Regions from separate parts of the Modestobacter versicolor genome, predicted to be linked through region 1. Evidence: predicted binding sites of a transcription regulator. Region 1 holds the regulator's gene; each other region holds the start of a gene.
What was found. The regulator LexA, encoded in region 1, represses DNA repair genes until DNA is damaged. The targets are predictions, from matches to a motif close to TCGAACANNTGTTCGA.
Positions count from the first base shown of each region.

Region 2: the regulator LexA is predicted to act here: its motif matches at 1,712-1,727, upstream of FHX36_RS05265 (HNH endonuclease signature motif containing protein).
Region 3: the regulator LexA is predicted to act here: its motif matches at 4,949-4,964, upstream of dnaB (replicative DNA helicase).

Region 1 is NZ_JACIBU010000002.1:45,552-53,212, forward strand. Features, by position in the region: gene FHX36_RS20235 (LysM peptidoglycan-binding domain-containing protein) at 1-425, opposite strand, end outside; gene lexA (transcriptional repressor LexA) at 733-1,545, shown strand; gene FHX36_RS20245 (hypothetical protein) at 1,602-2,681, opposite strand; gene FHX36_RS20250 (phosphatase PAP2 family protein) at 2,653-3,393, opposite strand; gene hflX (GTPase HflX) at 3,475-4,440, opposite strand; gene FHX36_RS23185 (HflX-like GTP-binding protein) at 4,332-4,973, opposite strand; gene FHX36_RS20260 (ArsR/SmtB family transcription factor) at 5,053-5,592, opposite strand; gene FHX36_RS20265 (MFS transporter) at 5,663-6,943, shown strand; gene FHX36_RS20270 (hypothetical protein) at 6,980-7,168, shown strand; gene dapF (diaminopimelate epimerase) at 7,186-7,661, opposite strand, start outside.
Region 2 is NZ_JACIBU010000001.1:1,084,482-1,092,142, forward strand. Features, by position in the region: gene FHX36_RS05250 (beta-xylosidase/alpha-l-arabinosidase) at 1-105, shown strand, start outside; gene FHX36_RS05255 (DinB family protein) at 178-690, opposite strand; gene FHX36_RS05260 (pseudouridine synthase) at 734-1,576, opposite strand; gene FHX36_RS05265 (HNH endonuclease signature motif containing protein) at 1,745-2,968, shown strand; gene scpB (SMC-Scp complex subunit ScpB) at 2,973-3,878, opposite strand; gene FHX36_RS05275 (segregation and condensation protein A) at 3,875-4,729, opposite strand; gene FHX36_RS05280 (hypothetical protein) at 4,766-5,263, opposite strand; gene FHX36_RS05285 (ParA family protein) at 5,337-6,257, opposite strand; gene FHX36_RS05290 (arginase family protein) at 6,420-7,154, shown strand; gene xerD (site-specific tyrosine recombinase XerD) at 7,156-7,661, opposite strand, start outside.
Region 3 is NZ_JACIBU010000001.1:3,215,540-3,223,200, reverse strand. Features, by position in the region: gene FHX36_RS15720 (DNA polymerase IV) at 1-1,341, opposite strand, end outside; gene FHX36_RS23045 (class I SAM-dependent methyltransferase) at 1,444-2,034, shown strand; gene FHX36_RS15710 (cupin domain-containing protein) at 2,044-2,502, shown strand; gene FHX36_RS15705 (HNH endonuclease family protein) at 2,523-3,407, opposite strand; gene dnaB (replicative DNA helicase) at 3,514-4,884, opposite strand; gene rplI (50S ribosomal protein L9) at 5,485-5,940, opposite strand; gene rpsR (30S ribosomal protein S18) at 5,942-6,178, opposite strand; gene FHX36_RS15685 (single-stranded DNA-binding protein) at 6,212-6,709, opposite strand; gene rpsF (30S ribosomal protein S6) at 6,712-6,999, opposite strand; gene FHX36_RS15675 (hypothetical protein) at 7,141-7,661, opposite strand, start outside.

The DNA.
Region 1 (7,661 bases):
ACCTCGCCGGCGATCGACCACAGGGTGTCGCCGGGCTGCACGACGACCGTCGACGAGCCGGCCAGCTCCAGGCCCCCGTCGGCCTGGCCCAGCTCCACCGCGACGGTGGCCACCGCGATGGAGAGGCCGATCGCGATGGACAGCCCGGACAGGGCCCGGCGGCCCCGGCGGGTCAACCGCAGCGGGCCGGGGGCAGCTGCGCGGGGGTGGGCGGCCGGGCGCGGGAGGGCCGCCGGCTCGACCGCGCAGCCGCCGCGCACCGACCGGCCACCCCCCAGCCCGTCGAACCGGGCCGGCCGCGCGCCGGGGCGGACCGCGTCGCGCCGCACGGGCGGGGCCACCGACTGCGGCCCACGGCCGGCCGGCGCGACACCCCGCGCGGGGACGGGAGAGGAGGCGGGGACGCTGCGCTGGGGGCTGGCCATCGGGGGACGCTCCTGGGTGTGACGGTGCCGGGCGGGACGACGGGCGGCCGACCAGGCATCGAGCACCGTGCTCGAACGCCTGTTCGATTCGAACGCCTGTGCGATGTCTACCGCACGGGTCCGACAAGTTCACCCCCGACACGGCACTTCTTCGAACACCTGTTTGAACTACACGGGTGTGACCCGCTACCGTGCTCCTGCGATCGAGACCCGGTCCGCCCGTCCCCGGCCCCGCCGGGGCCGCGGCGGGGCACCGGTGACCGACGCACCGGGAACGCTGCCCCTGGCAGCCGGACGAGGAGGACACATGGCGGCCGACGGCCCGACGGCAGGCAGCGGCAAGGCCCCCTCCCGGCGCAGCCGCGCCGGTGCGGACACCGCGGAGGGCGCCGGCACGGGAGCGGCGATCCGCGAGTTCCCCGACCGCGGTGAGGCCGGCGACGGGCTGACCCAGCGCCAGCGCCGGGTCCTGGAGGTCATCCGCGACTCCATCGAGCGCCGCGGGTACCCGCCGTCGGTCCGCGAGATCGGCGAGGCGGTCGGGCTCTCCTCCGCCTCCTCCGTGGCCCACCAGCTCTCGGTGCTGCAGCGCAAGGGCTGGCTCCGGCGCGACCCCAACCGCCCGCGCGCCCTCGACGTGCGCCTCCCCGGTGAGGCCGCCGCGGCCGCGGCGAGCGCCGAGGCCTCCGCCGAGGCGCTGGCCGCCGCGGGTGGCGCCAGCGGCGTCGACGAGGCGTCCGCCCCGCGTCCCACCTACGTGCCGCTCGTCGGCCGGATCGCCGCCGGTGGCCCGGTGCTGGCCGAGCAGGCCGTCGAGGACGTCTTCCCGCTCCCCCGCGAGCTGGTCGGCGAGGGCACGCTGTTCATGCTCAAGGTGGCCGGTGACTCGATGGTCGACGCGGCCATCTGCGACGGCGACTGGGTCGTCGTCCGCCAGCAGCCGACCGCGGAGAACGGCGAGATCGTCGCGGCGATGATCGACGGCGAGGCGACGGTGAAGACCTACAAGCGCCGCGACGGGCACGTCTGGCTGATGCCGCACAACGAGGCGTACGAGCCGATCCCCGGCGACGACGCCACGGTGCTGGGCCGGGTCGTCACCGTCCTGCGCCGGGTGTGAGGACGCCCCCTCCCGGACGGGGAGGGGGCGACACCCGCCCATCGGGTGGGCAGTGGTCAGCCGGCGCTGCGGCGACGGCGCAGCTTGCCGCCGATCCACACCAGCCCGGTGGCCACCAGTGCGGCGATCAGCCCGGCGGTCAGCGGCGTGACCTCGTGGGTCAGCGTGGCCGCCGCGGACTCCTCGTCCGCCGGTCCGGTGGACGCTGCCGGCGCCAGCTCGCCAGCCGCCGGCAGGAGCGTCACCACGGCGGGGAGCCCCTCACCCGACACCAGCAGGTCGCGGTCGTTGGCCGCGAAGGCGATCGCCTCCCCCTGCGGTGACTCGGGCAGGGGCACCCGCACCGGCGGCAGCGCCAGTGCACCGGCGACGTCGGAACCGCTGAGCGGCCAGACGTAGGCGTCGGTGTAGGTGCGCAGCGCGATCCGCTGGCCGTCGGCGGAGACCGCGCCGCCGGTCACCATCAGCTCGCCGGCCCGCCCGACCGGGCCACCGGGGGTGCCGGTGAGGGTGAAGCCGAGCTCGAGCACCCGCGACATGGGCACGGTGGCCCCGTCGGCCAGCGGTGCGTCGGGGCGGTAGACCGAGCTGGCCCCGAGCACCTCCTTGGTGACCAGGTACGGCGTGCCGTCGGGTGCCAGCAGGAGCGCCTCGGCGTCGTGCGCCCCGTCGGGGTAGGTCAGCCGGGTGAGCGTGCTGCTGCCGTCGGCCCGCAGGCCGATGAGCGCCACGGTCTCCCGGGTCTGGGTGTTGTCCCCGGTGTCGGCCAGCCAGATGGTGCCGTCGACGCCGAGCGCCATGTCCTCGGGGTCGTAGGGGTCGACGTCGGCCGAGCGCACGTCGCCGACGGCGCACGAGCCGTCGAGCACGTAGACCTCGGCACGGTCGCCGCCGTCGTTCAGGGCGAGCATGGCGTCCCCCGCGCTGACCAGACCGGAGAGCTCCGGCAGTCGCGGGTCGGCGATCTCGCAGCGGGTGGCGGCGGTCCCGAAGGCAGCGGGCTCGGCGCCCTCGGCGGCGGCGGGGCCGGCCGTCAGCACGGTCAGCAGCAGCCCCAGGGGTGCGCAGAGGGCCGCGCCCCCCGCCCAGGTGCGGCGGCCGGCGCGGTCAGGCGTGCGATCGGCCCGCTCTGGCACGGACCCAGCGTGACACCAGCAGCGTGTCCAGTGCATGAACCACGCCCAACAACAGCAGGCCCACGGCCAGCCCGACCACGGCATCGGTGACCCAGTGGAAGTCCAGCGCCACCATGGCCACACCCGTTGACAGCGGCCCCAGCACGCTGAGCAGCCAGGCGGTGCGCTGCGCCCACGCGGGCAGCCCGAACTCGACGGCCTGCCAGCGGGCGACACCCCACATCAGCACGGCGTTCGCAACGTGGCCCGAGGGGTAGCTGGCGCCGTCGCGGTGGAAGTAGGACCCCGGGTAGGCCGGAGCGGTGCGGCCGGCGCCGTACTTGAACGCGTAGACCACCGCGGTCAGCAGCGCCAGGGCCACCACCACCCGGATGAGCGGTACGAGCGTGCGCTGCCGGACGGCGAGCCACCCCACCAGCCCGGCCAGCACGATGAGGATGAAGCCCCGGCCACCGGCCTGGGTGAACACCCAGACGAACCAGTACGCGCCCGAGTCGCGGAGACCCCAGCCCTTGACGACGTCGGAGACCTCGACGTCCAGCTTCTCCAGCCAGCCGCCGCTGAGCAGGTCGACGGTCACCCCGAGAGTCACCAGCACCGACAGTGCGAGCACCCACCACGGCGGCCGGCCGACGCCGATGACGCCGCCCGGTCGGCCGGCGGGCGAGCCACCGGCGGAGCCCGCCGACGGCTGCACGTGGCTCCTGGTCACCGCGTCACGGTACCGGGGCCGTGACCTCCCCGTGACCCTCCCGGTGGTGGGCCGGGCGCGGCGCACCACCGGGAGCAGGGTCTAGACGCCCGCGACGGGGACGGCGTAGTCCACGAGCAGCGCCGCGAGGTCGGGCTCGACCCGGGCGGTGAGCCGCGTGCCGGTGGCCTCGTGCCGCTCCTCGACGACCTCGCCGTCGCGGTGCACCCGGGCCACCAGGTCACCCCGGTCGTAGGGCACCAGGACGTCCACGTCGACGTGCGGGTGCGGCAGCCGCGCGGCGATGACGTCGCGCAGCGCCTCGATGCCCTCGCCGGTGCGGGCGGAGACCCACGCGGCACCGGGCAGCGCCTGGCGCAGCGCCAGCACGTCGTCCTGCGACATCGCGTCGACCTTGTTGACCACGATGAGCTCGGGGACCTTGGTCGCGTCGATCTCGTTGAGGACGACCCGCACCGCGTCGATCTGGCCCAGCGGGTCGGGGTCGGCGCCGTCGACCACGTGCACCAGCAGGTCGGCGGCCGCCACCTCCTCCAGGGTCGACCGGAAGGCGTCGACCAGCTGGTGGGGCAGGTGGCGCACGAAGCCGACGGTGTCGGTCATCGTGAACTCGCGGCCGTCGGGGGTCTGCGCGCGGCGGACCGTGGGGTCCAGCGTGGCGAAGAGCTGGTCCTGCACCAGCACCCCGGCGTCGGTGAGCCGGTTGAGCAGGCTGGACTTCCCGGCGTTGGTGTACCCGGCGATCGCCACGCTGGGCGTGGAGTTGCGGTCGCGGGAGTTGCGCTGCGTGGTGCGGGCGGTCGCCATGCCGGCGATCTCCTTGCGCAGCTTGCTCACCCGGGCGCGGATCCGGCGACGGTCGGTCTCGATCTTCGTCTCACCCGGGCCGCGGGTACCGATGCCGCCACCACCGGCGACCCGGCCACCGGCCTGCCGGCTCAGCGACTCACCCCAGCCGCGCAGCCGCGGCAGCATGTACTGCATCTGGGCGAGCTCGACCTGGGCCTTGCCCTCCCGGCTGGTGGCGTGCTGGGCGAAGATGTCCAGGTCAGCGCGGTCCGGTCGACCACCTTGACCTTGAGGATCTTCTCCAGCTGGTTGAGCTGGCCCGGCGCCAGCTCCCCGTCGCAGATCACGGTGTCGGCGCCGCTGGCGGCGACCACGTCGCGCAGCTCGGCGGCCTTGCCCGAGCCGACGTAGGTGGCCGGGTCGGGCTTGTCGCGGCGCTGCATCAGCGCGTCGAGGACCTGGGAACCGGCGGTCTCGGCGAGGGCGGCGAGCTCGGCCAGCGAGCGCTGGGCGTCGGCCGCGGTGCCCTCGGTCCAGACGCCGACGAGGACGACGCGCTCCAGGCGGAGCTGCCGGTACTCGACCTCGGTGACGTCGGTGAGCTCGGTGGAGAGCCCGGCGACCCGGCGCAGGGCGCCGCGCTCCTCCTTGATGTAGGAGCCGGTGGTGTCGTCGGGGGCGTCCCACTGGTCGGCCGGGGCGGGCCGGGCACCGGCGGCGCGGGCACGCGCGGCCTTGTCGACCCGGGCCTCGGCCTCGTCGAGGATCGCGCGGTTCTGGGCTGTCGTCATCGGCTCCAGCGTGGCACGCCCTGGCGTGGAGGGCGACTGACTTGTGGTTCGAGCTGTTGTCATCGCCGGGTACAACACCTCAGACCTCCGGGTGCATCCCGAGGTAGACCGACCACTTCTCGCCGTCCGGGTCGGCCGGCCGGCGGGCGAACTCGTCGAGCACCTCGTGCAGCCGCCGGCCCAGCTCGGCCTTCTCCGCGGCGGACAGCCGCAGCCCCAGCCGGTTGCTCTCCAGCCGGTGCTCCCCCACCGCGGCGACCTCCTCGAGGAACGCCGCCAGCGAGGGGTCACGGCCGGCCGCCGGCCCGCCTGCGCCGTCCATCAGCCAGCTCTTGCCGGTCGCCCGGTAGGGCACCTCCCGGGCGCCGCGGGCGCCCCGGCGGGCCTCCTCGGCGACCAGGAAGCCGGTCTCGACCAGGGTGCGCACGTGGTGCAGCACCGTCGCGGGGTTGCGCCCCAGCCGCGCGGCCAGCTCCTTGTTGGTCAGCGGCTCGTCCAGGCAGAGCCGCAGGATCCGCAGCCGGACGGCGGAGGCCAGCGCGCGGGCCTCGGCGTCGGTGGCCGGGCGGCGCTCCCCGACGACCCGTGGCACCCCGCGCGCCCTGCCCGGCTCGGTCACGACGGCAGCCTAGATCGACACGCCCGCGAAGTGATTGACACTCCCCAATCACTGAGCCCAGGCTGCACCGGTGACCGCGGACCGCAGCCTGCTCCGACACCGCGACTTCCGGCACCTGTGGGCGGCGGAGACGGTGAGCCAGGTCGGCACCCAGGTGACCATGCTGGCGCTGCCGGTCGTCGCCGTGACGCTGCTGGACGCGACCCCGTGGCAGATGGGCGTCCTCACCGCCCTGGAGACGGCCGCCTTCCTGCTCATCGGGCTGCCGGCCGGGGCGTGGGTGGACCGCTGGCGGCGCAAGCGCGTCCTGGTGGTCGCCGACCTGGTGCGCGCGGTCGTGCTGGGCACGCTGCCGCTGGCCTACCTGCTCGACGTGCTGACCCTCGGCCAGCTCTTCGTCGTCGCCGCGGTGACCGGCACCGCGACGGTCTTCTTCGACGTCGCGTACCAGAGCTACCTGCCCGCGCTGGTCGACCGCGACCAGCTCGTCGACGGCAACGGCAAGCTCGAGGCCAGCCGGGCGGTCGCCCAGGTGGCCGGCCCCGGGCTGACCGGTGTGCTGCTGCGGCTGGTGGGCGCGCCGGTGCTGGTGCTCGTCGACGCGGCGTCCTTCCTGCTCTCCGCGCTCTTCCTGGGCAGCATCCGGCAGCCGGACACCGTCCCGGACCGCGCCGACCGCCGCCCGCTGCGCACCGAGATCGGTGAGGGGCTGTCCTTCGTCGTCCGGCACCCGCTGCTGCGCCGCATCGTGGCCTGCACCGGGACGGCGAACCTGTTCGGCTCGATGACCAACGCCCTGCTGGTGCTCTACGTGATCCGCGAGCTGGGGTTGTCCGAGGCGACGCTGGGGCTGGTCTTCTCCGTCGGGGCGGTCGGCGGGCTGCTGGGCGCCGGTACGGCGGCCTGGTACACCCGCCGGGTCGGCGAGGGCCGGGCGATCCCGCTGTCCGCGGTGGTCTTCGCCGCCGCGGGCACGTCCCTGCCCCTGGCGGCGGTGGGCGCACCGGTGGTCTGGCTGGTCACCGGCTGGTTCGTGCTCAGCTGGTCGACCGTCGTCTACAACGTCACGCAGGTGAGCTTCCGGCAGCGGCTGTGCCCGCCGCGGCTGCTCGGCCGGATGAACGCCTCGGTGCGGTTCATCGTCTACGGCTCGATGCCGCTCGGCGGCCTCGCCGGCGGCGTCCTGGGCGAGTGGCTCGGCGTCGTCCCGGCGCTCTGGGTCGCCGCCGCCGGCGGCTTCGCGGCCTGCCTGCCGGTGGTGCTCAGCCCGCTGCTGACCATGGGCGACCTGCCCGACGAGCTCGACGCCACCACCGGGCCCGCGCCGGTTGCGCCGGCGGACGCCGGGTAGGGCGACGGGGACGCACCCACCGCAGGGAGGACGACGATGACCAGCCCGACCACGAACTCCGACGGCGAGCTCGACGACCCGGGCCGCGACCCGGTCGGCCTCGAGGTGCCGCGCAACCCGCTCGGCGGCGCCGACCAGGACACCGGCCGGGGCACGCCACGGGGCGACGACGGTGACGCCCCCGGGGACCACGACGCGGCAGCGGGCGGACCGGCCCAGCCCTGAGCCTCAGGCGCTGAGGTTCAGACCCCGAGCCACTCCGGGGTGAGGACGCCGGAGGCGACGACGACCGCAGGGCCGGACAGCACCGTCGTCGTCCCGTCGAACTCCACCGACAGCCGGCCGCCCGGGACGTCCACCGCGACGGTCCCGGCGGACCGGCCGCCGGCCTCGAGCGCCGCGTACGCCGCGGCGCAGGCGCCGGTGCCGCAGGACCGGGTCTCCCCCACCCCGCGCTCGAACACCCGCAGCCGGACGTGCGCCGAGACGCCGTCGGCCGCGTCCTCCGCGGCGAGCACGTTGACCACCTCGACGTTGACGCCGTCGGGAAACATCGCCGGGTCGACGCCGGGCAGCACCGAGAGGTCCAGCGTGTCGACCTCCACGTCGGTGAGGCAGGCCAGGTGCGGGTTGCCCATCGAGACGCCGAGACCGGGGTACGCGACGCCGGAGATGCGGGCCTCCCCCCGGCCCAGCGGCACGGCCGGGCCCATGTCGA
Region 2 (7,661 bases), on a different contig from region 1:
AGCGAGGACCTGCGGCTGGAGGCACCGCTGCGACTGACCGGCCCGGACCGCGTCGTCGGCGCCGACCGGGTGCTCTCCACGCCGGTGGAGGTCTCCGCGGTCTGACCCCCGCCGATCGGCCCTCCTACAGGGGCCCGCCGCGAGCCTGCGAGCGGTGGGGGGCAGGAGGGTCCTTCATCAGGTGCCGGTCGCGCCGTCGATGCGCTCGCGCAGCAGGTCGGCATGGCCGGCGTGCCGGGCGTACTCGCCGATCATGTGGCTGTACACCCACCGCAGCGTCACCTGGCCGCCCATGAACGGGCTGGTCTCGTCCAGGCCGCGCGCCGCGCAGGCGTCCCGGCTGCGCGCCACCTCGTCCTCCCAGGTCGCCCGGGCGGCCGCGAAGGTGGCGTCGTCAGCGAGGTCGAAGCCGCCGTCGTGGCCACTCGCGTCGTCGGCGCCGTCGTAGATGGCCGGCACGTCCTCCCCCAGCAGCACCCGGCGGAACCAGTTCCGCTCCACCTCCGCCGCGTGCTGGACCAGGCCGAGCAGCGTGAGGGTCGAGGGCGGTGCCGCGGGGGTGCGCAGCTGGTCGTCGGTGAGCCCGTCGCACTTCCCGAGCAGGGTGGCCCGGTAGAAGTCCAGCCAGCCGGCGAGGGTGGCCCGCTCGTCGGCCTGTAGCGGGGGCATCGGGCGGTCGGTCGTCGTCACGACCCGATCCTGGCAGGGGGCGACTCGGCCCCCTGCCGCGCCGTCAGAGCCCGACGAGCTCGTGCAGGGCGCCGACCTCGGTACGGGTCAGCTTGCGGATCGTGCCGGTGCGCATCCGGGCCAGGTCGATCGGGCCGACAGCGGTGCGGGTGAGCCGGTTGACCGGCAGCCCGACCTCGGCCAGCAGCCGGCGGACGATGTGCTTGCGGCCCTCGTGCAGCACGACCTCGACCACGGACTGGCCGGCGTGGGTGTCGACCACCTGGAACGAGTCGACCTTGACCGGGCCGTCCTCCAGCTCGACGCCGGCGCGCACCCGGCGGACGAGGTCTCGCCCGATCGAACCGCTGACCTGCGCCAGGTAGGTCTTCTTCACCTCGTAGGACGGGTGGGCCAACCGGTGGGCCAGCTCCCCGTCGGTGGTGAGCAGCAGCAGGCCCTCGGTGTCCTGGTCGAGCCGGCCCACGTGCACCAGGCCGGTGGCGAGGTCGCCCATCATGTCGCCGACGGTGGGGCGGTTCCGGTCGTCGCTCATCGCGGTGATGACCCCGAAGGGCTTGTTCATCGCGTAGGTGACCTTGTCGTTCTTGATGTCGATGCGCCGGCCGTCGACGGCGATCACCGCGGTCGCCGGGTCGATCCGCATGCCCTGCACGCGGACGACCTTGCCGTTCACGCTGATCCGGCCCTGGTCGATCATGTCCTCGCTCACCCGGCGGGAGCCGACGCCGGCGCGGGCCAGCACCTTCTGCAGTCGCTCGCCGGGGCGGTCGTCGTCGGGCTCGGTCTCCTCGACGTCACGGGGGTGGAACGGAGCCAGCTCCATGTCCTCGGACCAGCCCTCGCCGCCCTCGGTGGTGGACTCGTCGTCCGGGGTGGTGTTCATCCCTGCCATTCTCCCATCTCTGCCGTGCCGCGATCACCACCCGACCAAGCGGTACGTCGAGGGGCGTCCGACATCTGTGGACAGGCGTCTGACCTGCGGACACGGGTGGTCGCGGCGCTCCTGTTCGACTGGACTTCGTACACGTGTTCGAGTCGGTCGGGAGGTGTCGTGAGCGAGCTGCGGTCGGTCCTGGATGCGCTCGCGGGCGACGACCTACACGGCCTCGCGGACGGTCAGGTGCTGGAGCGGGTCGCCCTGCTCGTGGCGGTGGGCAACCGGGTTGCCGCTGAGCTGACCCGCACGGTGCGGCACGCGGAGACGACTCAGGCCGCCGAGCACGACGGACTCAAGAGCATGCGGTCGTGGCTGATCGGGCACGTCCGGCTGGCGCCGGCGGAGGCGTCCCAGGTGGTGCGGTCGGGGCGGGCGCTGGAGCACTTCCCGGCGCTGGCCGCGGGGTTCGCCGAGGGTGTGGTGACCGCCGAGCAGGTGGACGTCGTCGCGCGCACGGTCGGCCCGGGCGAGGTCGCGCGCGCCGAAGAGCAGGGCATCGACCTGGCGCCGTTCGACCAGGCGTGGACGGCGGTGGCCGAGGGTGCGCCGCACGCGATGCTGGTCACCGCCGTGCAGGCCTTCGACGCCGCCCTGGACCCCGATGGTCCTGAGCCCGACCCGACCGAGGGTCGTCGGCTGTCGATCGCCCGGCACGCCGACGGCTCGGTCACCGGCCGGTTCGACCTCGATGCCGTCGGTGGGGAAAAGGTGCAGGCCGCGATCGAGTCGATCGTGCAGGCCTCCCGCCCGAAGAGCGACGACCGCACCCGCGGCCAGCAGAACGCCGACGCCCTCGTCCAGCTGTGCGACAACCAGCTCGCCGCCGGGAGCCTGCCCACGCTGCGGACGGTGAAGCCGCACGTCGTGGTCACCATCGACGCCGACGACCTCGCCGACACCTCCACTACCGGCCCCGGTGCTGCGGCGACCGGGTTCGGTGCCCGGATCTCTGCCGCTCGGGCCCGCTGGCTGGCCTGCGACGGCACCGTGTCCCGGATCGTGATGGGCCCCGACGGCCTGCCGCTGGACGTCGGGCGCACCCACCGGGTGGTGCCCGCCCACATCCGCCGGGCGGTCGAGCAGCGCGACGGGCACTGCGTGTTCACCGGCTGCTCGGCACCCACGCACTGGTGCGACGTGCACCACCTCGCGCACTGGCTGCACGGCGGAGACACGTCGTTGCACAACTCAGCACTGCTCTGCGAACGCCACCACGGCAAGGTCCACCACGGCTTCCGGGTCGAACGGGATCCCGGCGGGCGGTGGCGCACCTGGCGACCCGACGGCACCGAGATCCTGCTCGGCACACCGCTGATCAGCGCACCGCTGCGCGTCTGATCGGTCAGGAGTCGGGGTGCTCGTCCAGCATCGAGCCGGTGTCCGGCAGCAGCGGGGCGAGCTCGGGCAGCTCGTCCAGGCTGGTCAGCCCGAGCCGCTCCAGGAACAGCGGCGTCGTCACGTAGAGCCCACCGCCGGTGTCGGGGTCCGAGCCGGCCTCCCGGATCAGCCCTCGCGAGGTGAGCGTCCGCACGACGGCGTCCACCCCCACCCCGCGGATCGCCGACACCCGCGCCCGGGTCACCGGCTGCCGGTAGGCGATCACCGCAAGGGTCTCCAGCGCCGCCTGGGTCAGCCGGTTGCGCTGCCCCTCCAGCAGGTGCCGCTCGACGACCGGCGCGTGCTCCTCCCGGGTGTAGAGCCGCCATCCCTCCCCCACCCGGCGCAGCACGATGCCGGCCCGGCGGGCGTCGTAGCCGGCGGCGAGCGCCGCCAGCTCGTCGCGCACCCGGCGCACCGGGCAGCGCAGCGCGGCCGCCAGCGTCGCCTCGTCCACCGGGGCGTCGACCACGAACAGCAGCGCCTCCAGCCCGCCGCGCAGCGCCTGCGGGTCCAGGTCGAGGTCCAGCTCCTCCTGCTCGGGCTCCCCGGCCACCGGCGCCGCGGCCTCCTCCACCGGCGCCTCGCGCTCGGGCACGACCTCCAGCTCGACCGGGGGCGCCGCCGGGGCGCGGCCGAACGCCAGCACCGGCCCCTCCTCGACCGTGGTCGCCTCCTCGGCGGCGGCCGGGTCCGCGGGGCCCAGCAGGTCCGCCGGCCCGCCGAGGTCGGCGGCCAGCTGCCGGGCGACGACGTCCCACCCCTCCACCGGGACGACGTCGCCGTCCTCGAGCCCGGCGGCGACCTCCGCGGCGACGGCGTCCCAGGAGAAGGGGCGCGGCTCCGGCGGGGTGTCGTCCGGGTCGCTCACGTGTAGTCCTCCAGGTCGGCGGAGAGGTGGGCGGTGGCGTCGGCGGTGGGGCCGGCGGTGTCGGCGGCGATCTCGTCCGGCAGCCGGCCGCCGACCAGCTGCGGCCCGGTCCACCGCACGTGCAGCTCCCCCAGCGGCGACACCTGGTCGAAGGTCACCAGCTGCTGCCGGTACAGCTCCAGCAGCGCCAGGAACCGGGCCACCACCTCCAGGGTGTGCGCGCAGTCGCTGCTCAGCGAGCGGAAGGTCGCCGTCCCCGACGCCGCGATCCGGCTGCGCACCAGCACCAGCTGCTCGGTGACGCTGACCGCCGGCGCGTGCAGGTGCGAGACGCTCACCGTCGGCGGCGGCTTGGGGGTCAGCGCCTCGTGCGCCAGCGCGGCGAACTGCTCCGGGGTCACTCCGAGCAGCACCTCGGGCAGCAGGTCGGCGAACCGCTGCTCGAGGGCGACGTCGCGCGGGAACCGGCGGGCCGCCTCGGCCTCGCGCCGGCGGAGGAACTCGGCCGCCCGCTTGTAGGCGCGGTACTGCAGCAGCCGGGCGAACAGCAGGTCCCGGGCCTCCAGGACGGCGAGGTCGTCCTCGTCCTCGACGTCCGCGGCGGGCAGCAGCCGGGCGGCCTTGAGGTCGAGCAGCGTGGAGGCCACCACGAGGAACTCGCTGGCCTGGTCGAGGTCCAGCTCGTCACCGAGGGCCCGCAGGTGCGCGATGAACTCGTCGGTGACGGTGGACAGCGCGATCTCGGTGACGTCGAGCTTGTGCTTGCCGATCAGCTGCAGCAGCAGGTCGAACGGGCCCTCGAAGTTGGTCAGCCGGACGGTGAACCGCCCGTCGACCTCCCCCGCCGTCACGGCAGCAGCCTAGATGTGGCCCGGGAGGGCCCCCGGCTACTTCCGCAGCCGGCGGACGAGGACCGAGTCCTCGCCGTGCACCTCGAGGTCGGCCAGCAGGACGGCGATGGCCTCCCGCACGATGCGGCCGCGGTCGGCGGCGACACCGTGCTGCCCGCGCAGGGTGAGCCGCGCGGTCTCCAGGGCCAGCAGCTCGTCGGCCGAGCAGTAGACGGTGATCTTCTCCTCGTGCCGGGTGCGGTTCTTCTCCGCCTTGGCCCGGGTGGCCGGCTTGGGTGCGGCCGCCGGCAGCGTCTGCCGGTGCGTAGCCAGCTCGTCGACGACGATGCGCGGGGCACCACCGGCGACGTCCGGAACCAGCTGCAGCGGCGGGTTGGCCGCGTCGGCGTCCCGCTGGGCGGCGGAGCGCAGCGCCGGCGAGGCCTGCGCGGCGGCGAGGGTCGGCAGCTCGGTGACGGGTGCCGGGTTGGTCGCGGCGATGTCGGTCCGGCGGAACAGCTCTGCAGCGCCCGGGAGCACAGGACGACGGGTCACGCGGCCACCTCGCCGGCGCTCGTTGGCCACGTGACCTGGGGTGCTCTGCTCATCGGTGAGCTCACGAGCTCGCTCACAGGGCCAGGACCTCCTTGGCCAGGTCGCGGTACGCCGCAGCGCCCGACGACGTCGGAGCCCACTGGGTGATGGGCTGCCCGGCGACGGTCGTCTCCGGGAAGCGCACGGTGCGGCTGATGACGGTCTGGAAGACGGTGTCGCCGAAGGCCTCGACGACGCGGCTGAAGACCTCGCGGCAGTGCACGGTGCGGGTGTCGTACATGGTGGCCAGGATCCCGGAGATCTCCAGGGACGGGTTGAGCCGCTCCTTGACCTTGTCGATCGTGTCCACCAGCAGGGCGACGCCGCGGAGCGAGAAGAACTCGCACTCCAGCGGGATGATGACGCCCTGCGCGGCGGTGAGCGCGTTGACCGTCAGCAGCCCGAGCGAGGGCTGGCAGTCGATGAGCACGTAGTCGTAGTCGTCGCGGACCGGCGCGAGCACCCGCATCAGGGTCTGCTCGCGGGCGACCTCGCTGACCAGCTGCACCTCGGCGGCGGACAGGTCGATGTTGCTGGGCACCAGGTCCAGCCCCGGGATGTTGGTGGCCACCCGGACGTCGGCGAGCGTCGTCCGCGGCTCCATCAGCGCGTTGTAGATCGTGCGGTCCAGCTGCTGCGACGGGATGCCCAGCCCCACCGACAGCGCACCCTGCGGGTCCAGGTCGACCAGAAGGACCCGGCGGCCCTGCTCGACGAGCGCGGCGCCCAGGTTGATGGTGGACGTCGTCTTGCCGACGCCGCCCTTCTGGTTGCACATCGCGATGATCTGGGCCGGCCCGTGCTGGGTGATCGGCTTGGGGTCGGGCAGCTTCCGCTGCCGAGCCCGGGCGGGGTCGACGCGGCTCGTCGGGATGCCCATCTCGGCGTCGCCCGCCGGGGCCCCTCCGCGCGGGAGCGCGACGGCGGAGGCCGCCGCCTCGGCTCGTGTCGACATCGTCTGTGCCTCTTCCCTGGGGTGCTCAGCGGACCGGGACCGGGTGCGGTTCCGGTGGGTGGACGTGTGCGACCGGCGGGGGGAAGCCGCCGACCCGTTCTCCCGCATCCCTCATCGGCAGGGTCTGCGCCGACCGTGACCACCGCACGGCACCATGTCCGCATGCGGCTGCTGAGCGTCCCCTTCCACCTCGACGAGCGCCTGGCCGGGTTCGACCTCGGCGTGCCGGCCGACGCCGAGATCACCGCCGAGCTGCCGGCGGGCGACCCGTGGACCCGGATGGCAGCGCTCTACGAGCAGGTGGCGGCCGAGGTCGGCGACGGCGCGGTGGTCGTCGCCTCCGGTGACTGCACGACCAGCCTCGGCGTGCTCGCCGCCCTGCAGCGGTCCGGCCGGGACGTCGGGGTGGTCTGGTTCGACGCGCACGCCGACTTCCACACCGCCGCGAGCACGACCTCGGGCTACCTCGGCGGCTTCCCGCTGGCGCTGGCCGTCGGCCGCGGCGACCTCGCCCTCCCCACCGCGCTCGGGCTGCGCCCGGTCGCCGAGGACCGGGTCGTGCTGGTCGACGCCCGGGACACCGACCCCGGCGAGCACGCGCTGCTCGCCGACTCGGCCGTCACCCGCACGTCCGTCGCCGACCTGCCCGGCGTGGTGCCCGGCGGCGATCTCTACGTGCACCTGGACGTCGACGTCGTCAGCCCCGCCGAGCTGCCCGACCTGCTCTACCCGGCCGCGGGCGGGGTGGCGGTCGCCGACGTGCTGGCCGCGGTGCGCGCGCTGGTGGCGACCGGCCGGGTGGCGGCGATCGGCCTGGCGGCGACCTGGCACCACCGCAGCCCCGCCCGGCGCGAGCACGCCGACCTGGTCCGCGGTCTCCTGGCGGCCGCGGGGTGAGTCAGCGCAGCGCGCGCGGGTGGCTGGTGGCGTAGACCTCGCGCAGCCGCTCGACGGTGACCAGCGTGTAGACCTGCGTCGTCGTCACCGACGCGTGGCCCAGCAGCTCTTGCACCACGCGGACGTCGGCGCCGCCATCGAGCAGGTGGGTGGCGAAGGAGTGCCGCAGGGTGTGCGGGGACAGCTCGGCGTCGATGCCGGCGCGCTCGGCGGCGTCCCGCAGGATCGACCAGGCGCTCTGCCGGGACAGCGGCCCGCCGCGGGCGTTGAGGAACAGCGCCCCGCCGCGCACCCCGGACCGCCCCTTCTCCGCCAGCGCGGGGCGGGCCCGCACCAAGTACTCCTCCACCGCCCGGACGGCGTAGCTGCCCACCGGGACGACGCGCTCCTTGCCGCCCTTGCCGGCCAGCCGCACGGCGGCCGAGCCGAGGTCCAGGTCGTCGACGGCCAGCCCGACCGCCTCGGAGATGCGCGCGCCGGTGCCGTACAGCAGCTCCAGCAGCGCCC
Region 3 (7,661 bases), on a different contig from region 1:
CCCGACAGGGGTGGTCCAGTCGGGTGGGTCGGCCGGCTGGAGGTCCGGGTCGTCGGCGGCGAGGGTGCGCACCCGGCCCGGCGGCGTCCGCGGACCCTCGAACCGCACGGTGACCCGGTTCAGCCCGCTGCCCCACACCCAGCCCGCACCGTGGTCGGGGTGGACGACGTCCTGGCCGGGGTACCAGGCCACGACCGCGGGCCCCGGCGCCGGGTCGGCGGGCACCGGCTCGGCCGGCAGCTCGGTGGTCTCCTCCGCCTGCTCCACCGCCTCGGCGAACAGGTCGCCCTGGGCGTACGGGGAGAGCCCGGAGACGCCGACGCCGAGCAGCCGCAGGCCACCGCTGCGGTCGACCGCCGCCAGCAGCCGGCGGGCCACCTCGGCGATCTGCCGGGGGTCGTCGACGGGCTGGGGCAGGGTGAGCGAGCGGGTGAGCGTGGTGAAGTCGTAGCGGCGGACCTTGAGCGTGACCGTGCGCCCGGAGGTGCCCGACCGCTGCAGCCGCGAGCCCACCCGCTCGGCCAGCGCGTCGATCTCAGCGGTCAGCCGGGCCGGGTCGGTGAGGTCGCGGGCGAACGTCTCCTCCGCGCTGACCGACTTCGCCTCCCGGTCGGTGATCACCGGGCGGTCGTCGTCGGCCCGGGCCAGCCGGTACAGGCCGGCACCGTGCGCCTGGCCGACCAGGGTGGTGAGGTCGACCAGCGTCATCCGGTGCAGGTCGCCGACGGTCTTCACCTTCACCTGCGCGAGCCGCTCGGCGGTCGCCGGGCCGACCCCGCCGAGGCTGCGCACCGGCAGCGGGTGCAGCACGTCGAGCTCGCTGCCGGCCGGGACGACGGTCAGCCCGTCGGGCTTGTCCAGTTCCGAGCCGATCTTCGCCAGCGACTTGGAGGTGCCGATGCCCACCGACCCGGTGACCCCGCCGGTGGCCACGGCCAGCCGCGCCTTGAGGTCCTCGGCCAGCGCGGTCACCCCGGCCACGGACAGGTCGTGGTCGCCGGCGGCCAGGTCGACGTAGGCCTCGTCGATGGAGACCGGCTCGACCAGCGGGGACAGCTCGCGCAGCATCGTCATGACGACGTCCGAGGTGCGCTTGTACGCGGCGAACCGCGGCCCGAGGAAGGCGGTGCCGGGTGGGCAGATCCGCCGGGCCTCGGCGGTGGGCATGGCGCTGCGGGCCCCGAACGCGCGGGCCTCGTAGGAGGCGGTGGAGACCACGCCGCGACCGCCGGTGCCGCCGACGACCACCGGCCGGCCGCGCAGCGAGGGCTTGTCGCGCTGCTCGACGGCGGCGAAGAAGGCGTCGAGGTCGAGGTGCATGATGCTCGGCTCGCGCCGCACGCCGTCCCCACCTCCCCGCCGTCACCCGTCCCGCCGTCGCCGGACCCGACCCTCGATGATGCCCCGCCGGTACAACGGGAGCGCGCAGGCGAGGATGGACCCGTGACGGAACCCAGCGCGTGGACGCAGATCACCCAGGCCGACCCCGGGCACTCGGCCGCCTACGTCCAGCGGTTCCGCACGCTGGCCGCCCAGGGCGCCGACCTGGCCGGTGAGGCCCGGCTGGTCGACGCCCTGCTGCCGCGCGGCGCCCGGGTGCTGGACGCCGGCTGCGGGCCCGGCCGGGTCGGGGCGGTCCTGGCCGACGCCGGGCACACCGTGGTGGGCGTCGACGGCGACCCGGTGCTGATCGCCGCCGCGGAGGAGGACCACCCCGGACCGCGGTGGATCGTCGGCGACCTGGCCGAGCTCGACCTCGGCGAGCAGTTCGACGGCATCGTCTGCGCCGGCAACGTGATGGCGTTCCTGGCCCCCAGCACCCGGCGGGAGGTGCTGCGGCGGTTCGCGGCGCACCTGGTCCCCGACGGGCGGGCGGCGATCGGCTTCGGCGCCGGGCGCGGGTACCCGTTCGAGGAGTTCCTGGACGACGCCCGCGCCGGTGGGCTGGTGCCCGACGTCCTGCTGTCGACCTGGGACCTGCGGCCCTACGCCCCGGACGGGGACTTCCTGGTGGCGGTGCTCCGCCGGGTGTAGGCACCTGGCATGACGTTCCTCCCCGACCCGGCGACCTTCTCCCGGCGCGCGGACCAGCCCTCGGCCGGCCGCACCCGGTTCGTCGCCACCGGCAGCCAGACCCGCGGCGACTACGGCCTGTTCGAGGTCACCATGGCCCCCGGCGGCAGCGGCCCGGGCCCGCACCTGCACCGCACGTTCAGCGAGTCCTTCCACGTGCTCGAGGGCTCGTTGGACGTGCTGGCCGACGACGGGTGGACGACGGCGCACGCGGGCGACCTCGTCTACGTGCCCCGGTCCGGGGTGCACGCGTTCCGTTCGGCCGGGCCGGACGTCGGGGCTCGCTTCCTCATCCTGTTCACCCCGGGGATCCCGCGGGAGGAGTACTTCACCGGGCTGCTGGAGCTCCACGCGGACGGCCGGACGCCGACCACCGCGGAGATCGACGCGTTCGCGCTGCAGCACGACCAGCTCAACCTGCACGACTGAGCCACTCGCGCCGCCTGGCCTCACTCGCAGGCGACGCCGTCCCCGTCGCCGTCCATGCCGTCGGACCAGCCGGGGTCGCCGCGGTGCAGCGGTGCCGCACCCGCTGCGCGGGCGGCGGCGCAGTTCTCGAAGGGCTGGGCCGGCGTTCCCGCGGGAACGTCCGCCGGGGCCGGGGCCGGGGCCGGCGTGGTCGGCGCGGGCACCGGCTCACCGGGGCAGTCCCCCAGCACCCGGGCGATGGCGTCGTGCTCGGCCGGGGTCACCCACAGCTCGTAGGCGGCCTTGACCGCCACCTGGCGCGCGACGTAGGCGCACCGGTAGCCGCGGTTGCCGGGCAGCCAGGTCGCGGCGTCGCCGTCGCCCTTCTGCCGGTTGGCCGAGTAGTCGACGGCCAGCAGGTTGAGCGAGTCGTTGGCGAAGGCAGTCCGCCGGGCCTCGTCCCACCCGAAGGCGCCGGTCTGCCAGGCGTCGCTGAGCGCCACCACGTGGTCGATGTCCACGCTGCTGCCGTCGCCTCGCTCGAAGGCGATGGTGGTGCCGGTGTACGGGTCGGCCAGGGTGCCGCTGAGCACCACGCAGTCCCGGGTGCCGGGCTTGAACGCCTCGGCGGTCAGGTCGCGGGCCAGCACGTCGTTGCGGGTGTCGCAGCCGTTGCGGTCGACGTCGGCCCACTGCGGGCCGAACTGGTCGCGGTCGTAGCCGGTCTTCGGCGCGCGGCCCTTGACCGCAAGCGTCGCGAGGACGTCGGTGGCGGCCTGCCCGGCGACCGGGGCGCTCGCCGAGGCCTGCTCGGCGGCCTCGGACACCGCGTCGGGAGCCGGCGGGGTGGCGCCCACCTCGCCGGGCTGGCAGCCGGCGGTGGCCAGCACCGCCAGGACGGCGAGCGCGGCGTAGCGCTGTTTCACGTGGAGCCCCCGGGGAGTCGGTCGGCTCTCGACGCTAGGCGCGCGAGCGGCGCTCCCCGGGGACCTCGGACGGCCGTGTCGCGCGGCGGTCGGGTGGACGGGCCGGTCAGTTGGCCATGTCGACGAAGCGCGAGTAGTGGCCCTGGAAGGCGACGGTGACGTTCGCGGTCGGGCCGTTGCGGTGCTTGACCAGCATGATGTCGGCCTCGCCGGCCCGCGGGGACTCCTTCTCGTACATGTCCTCGCGGTGGATCATCATCACCATGTCGGCGTCCTGCTCGATCGAGCCGGACTCGCGGAGGTCGGACAGCATCGGCTTCTTGTCCTGACGCTGCTCGGACCCGCGGTTCAGCTGGCTCATCGCGATGACCGGCAGCTCCAGCTCCTTGGCCAGCAGCTTCAGCGCACGGGAGAACTCCGAGACCTCCTGCTGGCGGCTCTCGACCTTCTTGCCCGAGGTCATCAGCTGGAGGTAGTCGATGACGATGAGCTTGAGGTCGTTGCGCTGCTTGAGCCGCCGCGCCTTGGCCCGGATCTCCATCATCGTCATGTTCGGCGAGTCGTCGATGTAGAGCGGGGCGTCGGCGATCTCGCCCATCCGACGGGCCAGCTTCGACCAGTCCTCGTCGGACAGCGTGCCGGCGCGCATGTGGTGCAGCGGCACCTTCGCCTCCGCCGACAGCAGGCGCATGGTGATCTCGTGCTTGCTCATCTCGAGCGAGAAGATCGCCGCCGGCAGGTGGTGCTTCACCGTCGCGGAGCGGGCGATGTCCAGCCCCAGGGTGCTCTTGCCGACACCGGGACGGGCGGCGATGACGACCATCTGGCCGGCCTGCAGGCCGTTGGTCAGCTCGTCGAGGTCGCGGATGCCGGTCGGGACACCGCGGCTGACGCCACCGCGGGAGGCGATCGCGTCCAGCTCGTCCATCGTGGGCTGCAGGACGTCGGCCAGCCGGGAGTAGTCCTCGCTCATCCGCTTCTCGGTGACGTCGTAGATCTCCTGCTGCGCCCGGTCGACGATGTCGTCGACGTCGCCCTTGCCGCCGGCCGCGCCGTAGCCCAGCTGGACCACCCGGGTGCCGGCCTCGACCAGCCGGCGCAGCACGGCCTGCTCGGCGACGATCGCGGCGTAGTAGCCGGCGTTGGCCGCGGTGGGGGTGGAGGCGATCAGCGTGTGCAGGTAGACCGCACCGCCCATCTTCGACAGCTGGTCGGTGCGGTTCAGCTCGGCGGCGACGGTGATCGCGTCGGCCGGCTCACCGCGCCCGTAGAGGTCGAGGATCACGTCGAAGACGACCTGGTGGGCCGGGCGGTAGAAGTCGGCGCCGTGCAGGACCTCCACCACGTCGGCGATGGCGTCCTTGGACATCAGCATGCCGCCCAGCACCGACTGCTCGGCTGCGACGTCCTGAGGGGGCTGGCGGTCGTACTCCGGAGCCGCGGCCCTCGGCCTGCTGATGTCGTCGACGACCGCCACTGACGTTCCTCCCTCTTCGCCCAGGACCCGGCGGGTGTGCCGGCCGGGTGGGCGCATGTCCCTGTCGAACAACTGTTCGACGTGTACCTACCACCGGGCGCCGACAGTTCGCGCCCGGTGGCAGCGGGGTGGACGTTAGGAAGCTTCTGCGGCCAGGTCCAACACCGCCTGTGCGCAGGGTTCTGCACAACATGTGGACATGTCGGTGGACGAGCACGGTGACCGTGTGGAGGGCCGGGGGGACGGACGCCGGACACCTCCCGGCAACCCGGCCTCCACCTGCGCGGCGACCACTCCCACCCTGTGGACGCGGGAAAGTCCTGGATTGCCCCCGTGTCGCCTGCGCCCGGGCGTGTCGTGTCGTCCCACCGGCCCCACGCACCGCGCCGGCGGCCCCCCGGCCCGGCCGCCGTCCACCGCCGCTGTGCACGTCGATCTGCACAGCCTGTGGACATGTCGACCGGCGGCCCGGTCAGCGGGCAGACGACCCGCGAGGGCTGTGGACGGCCGGTGGCCGCCGGTGGCGGCGGACGGTCCCGGGAACGCCACGAGGGGCGCCGGACCGGAGTCCGACGCCCCTCGTGGGCAGTGCTGGCGCTGTCAGCCGGCGACCACGTCCAGGGTGACCGGGACGTTGACCTCCGGGTGGACCCGCACCGTGACGGTGTGGGTGCCCACGCTCTTGATGCTGCTGGGCAGCTCGATCCGGCGGCGGTCGAGCTCCGGGCCACCAGCGGCGGTGACCGCAGCGGCGACGTCGGCGGTGGTGATCCGGCCGAAGAGCCGGCCACCGTCTCCGGAGCGGGCCGGCAGCGTGACGGTGAGCCCGGACAGCCGCGCGGCGACCGCCTGGGCCTCCTCGAGGGTCCGGACGTCCCGGGCGGCACGCGCCCGGCGCAGGCTCTCGACCTGCTTCTCGGCACCCCGGGTGGCCACGATGGCCAGCCCGCGGGGCAGGAGGTAGTTGCGGGCGTACCCGCCCTTCACCTCGACGGTGTCCCCGGCAGAGCCGAGGCCGTTGACCTCCTGGGTCAGGATCAGCTTCGTCGCGCTCATGTCAGCGCGCCGTGGAGGTGTAGGGCAGCAGGGCCATCTCGCGGCTGTTCTTCACGGCCACGGCGACGTCACGCTGGTGCTGGCTGCAGTTGCCGCTGACGCGGCGGGCACGGATCTTGCCGCGGTCGGAGATGAACTTCCGCAGCAGGGTCGTGTCCTTGTAGTCGACGCCGGTCGCCTTGTCCTTGCAGAACTGGCAGACCTTCTTCTTGGGCTTGCGAACGGGGGGCTTGGGCACTGGGTTCTCCAGAGATCAGTACAGGGAGGTGGATCAGAAGGGGGGCTCGTCGGAGGACGCCGGCGGGGTCGACCAGGGGTCGCTGGCACCGCCACCGGAGAAGCTGCCACCGCCGCTGTTGCCGCCGCCACCGCCACCGAAGCCACCGCCGCCGCCGCCCTCGGAGCGGGCAGCGCGGGTGACCTTGGCCGTGGCGTAGCGGAGCGAGGGGCCGATCTCGTCGACCTCGAGCTCGATGACGGTGCGCTTCTCGCCTTCCTTCGTGTCGAAGGAACGCTGCTTGAGGCGACCGGACACGATGACCCGCGAACCGCGGGTCAGCGACTCCGCGACGTTCTCGGCGGCCTGGCGCCAGACGTTGCACCTCAGGAACAGCGCCTCGCCGTCCTTCCACTCCTGCGACTGGCGGTCGAAGGTGCGGGGGGTCGAGGCGACGGTGAAGTTGGCGACGGCGGCGCCGGACGGCGTGAACCGCAGCTCCGGGTCGGCCGTCAGGTTCCCGATGACGGTGATGACGGTCTCGCCGGCCATGGTCAGTGGGCCTCGGGGCGCATCAGCTTGGTCCGGAGCACCGACTCGTTGAGGTTGAGCTGGCGGTCCAGCTCGGCCACGGCGGCGGGCTCGGCCTGGATGTCGACGATGGCGTAGATGCCCTCGACGTTCTTCTTGATCTCGTAGGACAGCCGACGGCGGCCCCAGATCTCGGTCTTGACGGTGCCACCGGAGTTGGTGACGACGGTCAGGAACCGGTCCAGGCTGGGAGCGATGGTCCGCTCCTCGAGCTCGGGGTCGAGGATGATCATCAGTTCGTAGTGACGCACGGAGAACCCCACCTCCTCTGGTCTCAGCGGCCGCAGTACATCTGCAGCAGGAGGGTCGTACACGCGTCGCACGTCCCGTCGGTGACCCGCAGGAGCGGGCATCGGTCGGGACGCGCACCGCACAGGCTACCAGCGCGGCTCTCAGGGACGCCGGGCGCGGCGGACCTTGACCAGCGCCGACGAGGTGCCGGCCAGCGCGATGACCGCCAGCAGCGCCGGGACGCTCAGCCCGGGGGCCGGCAGCGCCGCGTCGTCCGAGGCGACCGAGACGTCCTCGCCGCTCTCGTCCAGCGGGTTGCCCAGACCGGCCAGCGCACCGTACGTCGGCGCACCGGAGCCGTCCGGTCCACCGGCCAGGCCCCCGCTGCCGGAGCCCCCGCTGGCGGACGCCGGGCCCGCGCCGGCCACCGAGCCGGGCACCCCGAGACGGGACGGGTCGAACGCCGTGCCGGCGGCCGAGGTCGGCGACAGCTGGGCGGCGCCGCTCGGGGTGCCGTAGGCGTACCCCGTGCCGCCCACCGGGGGCGGCAGGACGGCGGCCGGCTGCTCGGTGCCCCCACCGGCGGGCTGCTCGGTGGCCGGCAGCTCCGGCGCCGGGACGCCGGGGACGGGTGCGCCGGGGACCGGGACCGTCACCGCGGGCAGCTGCGGCAGGTCGACCG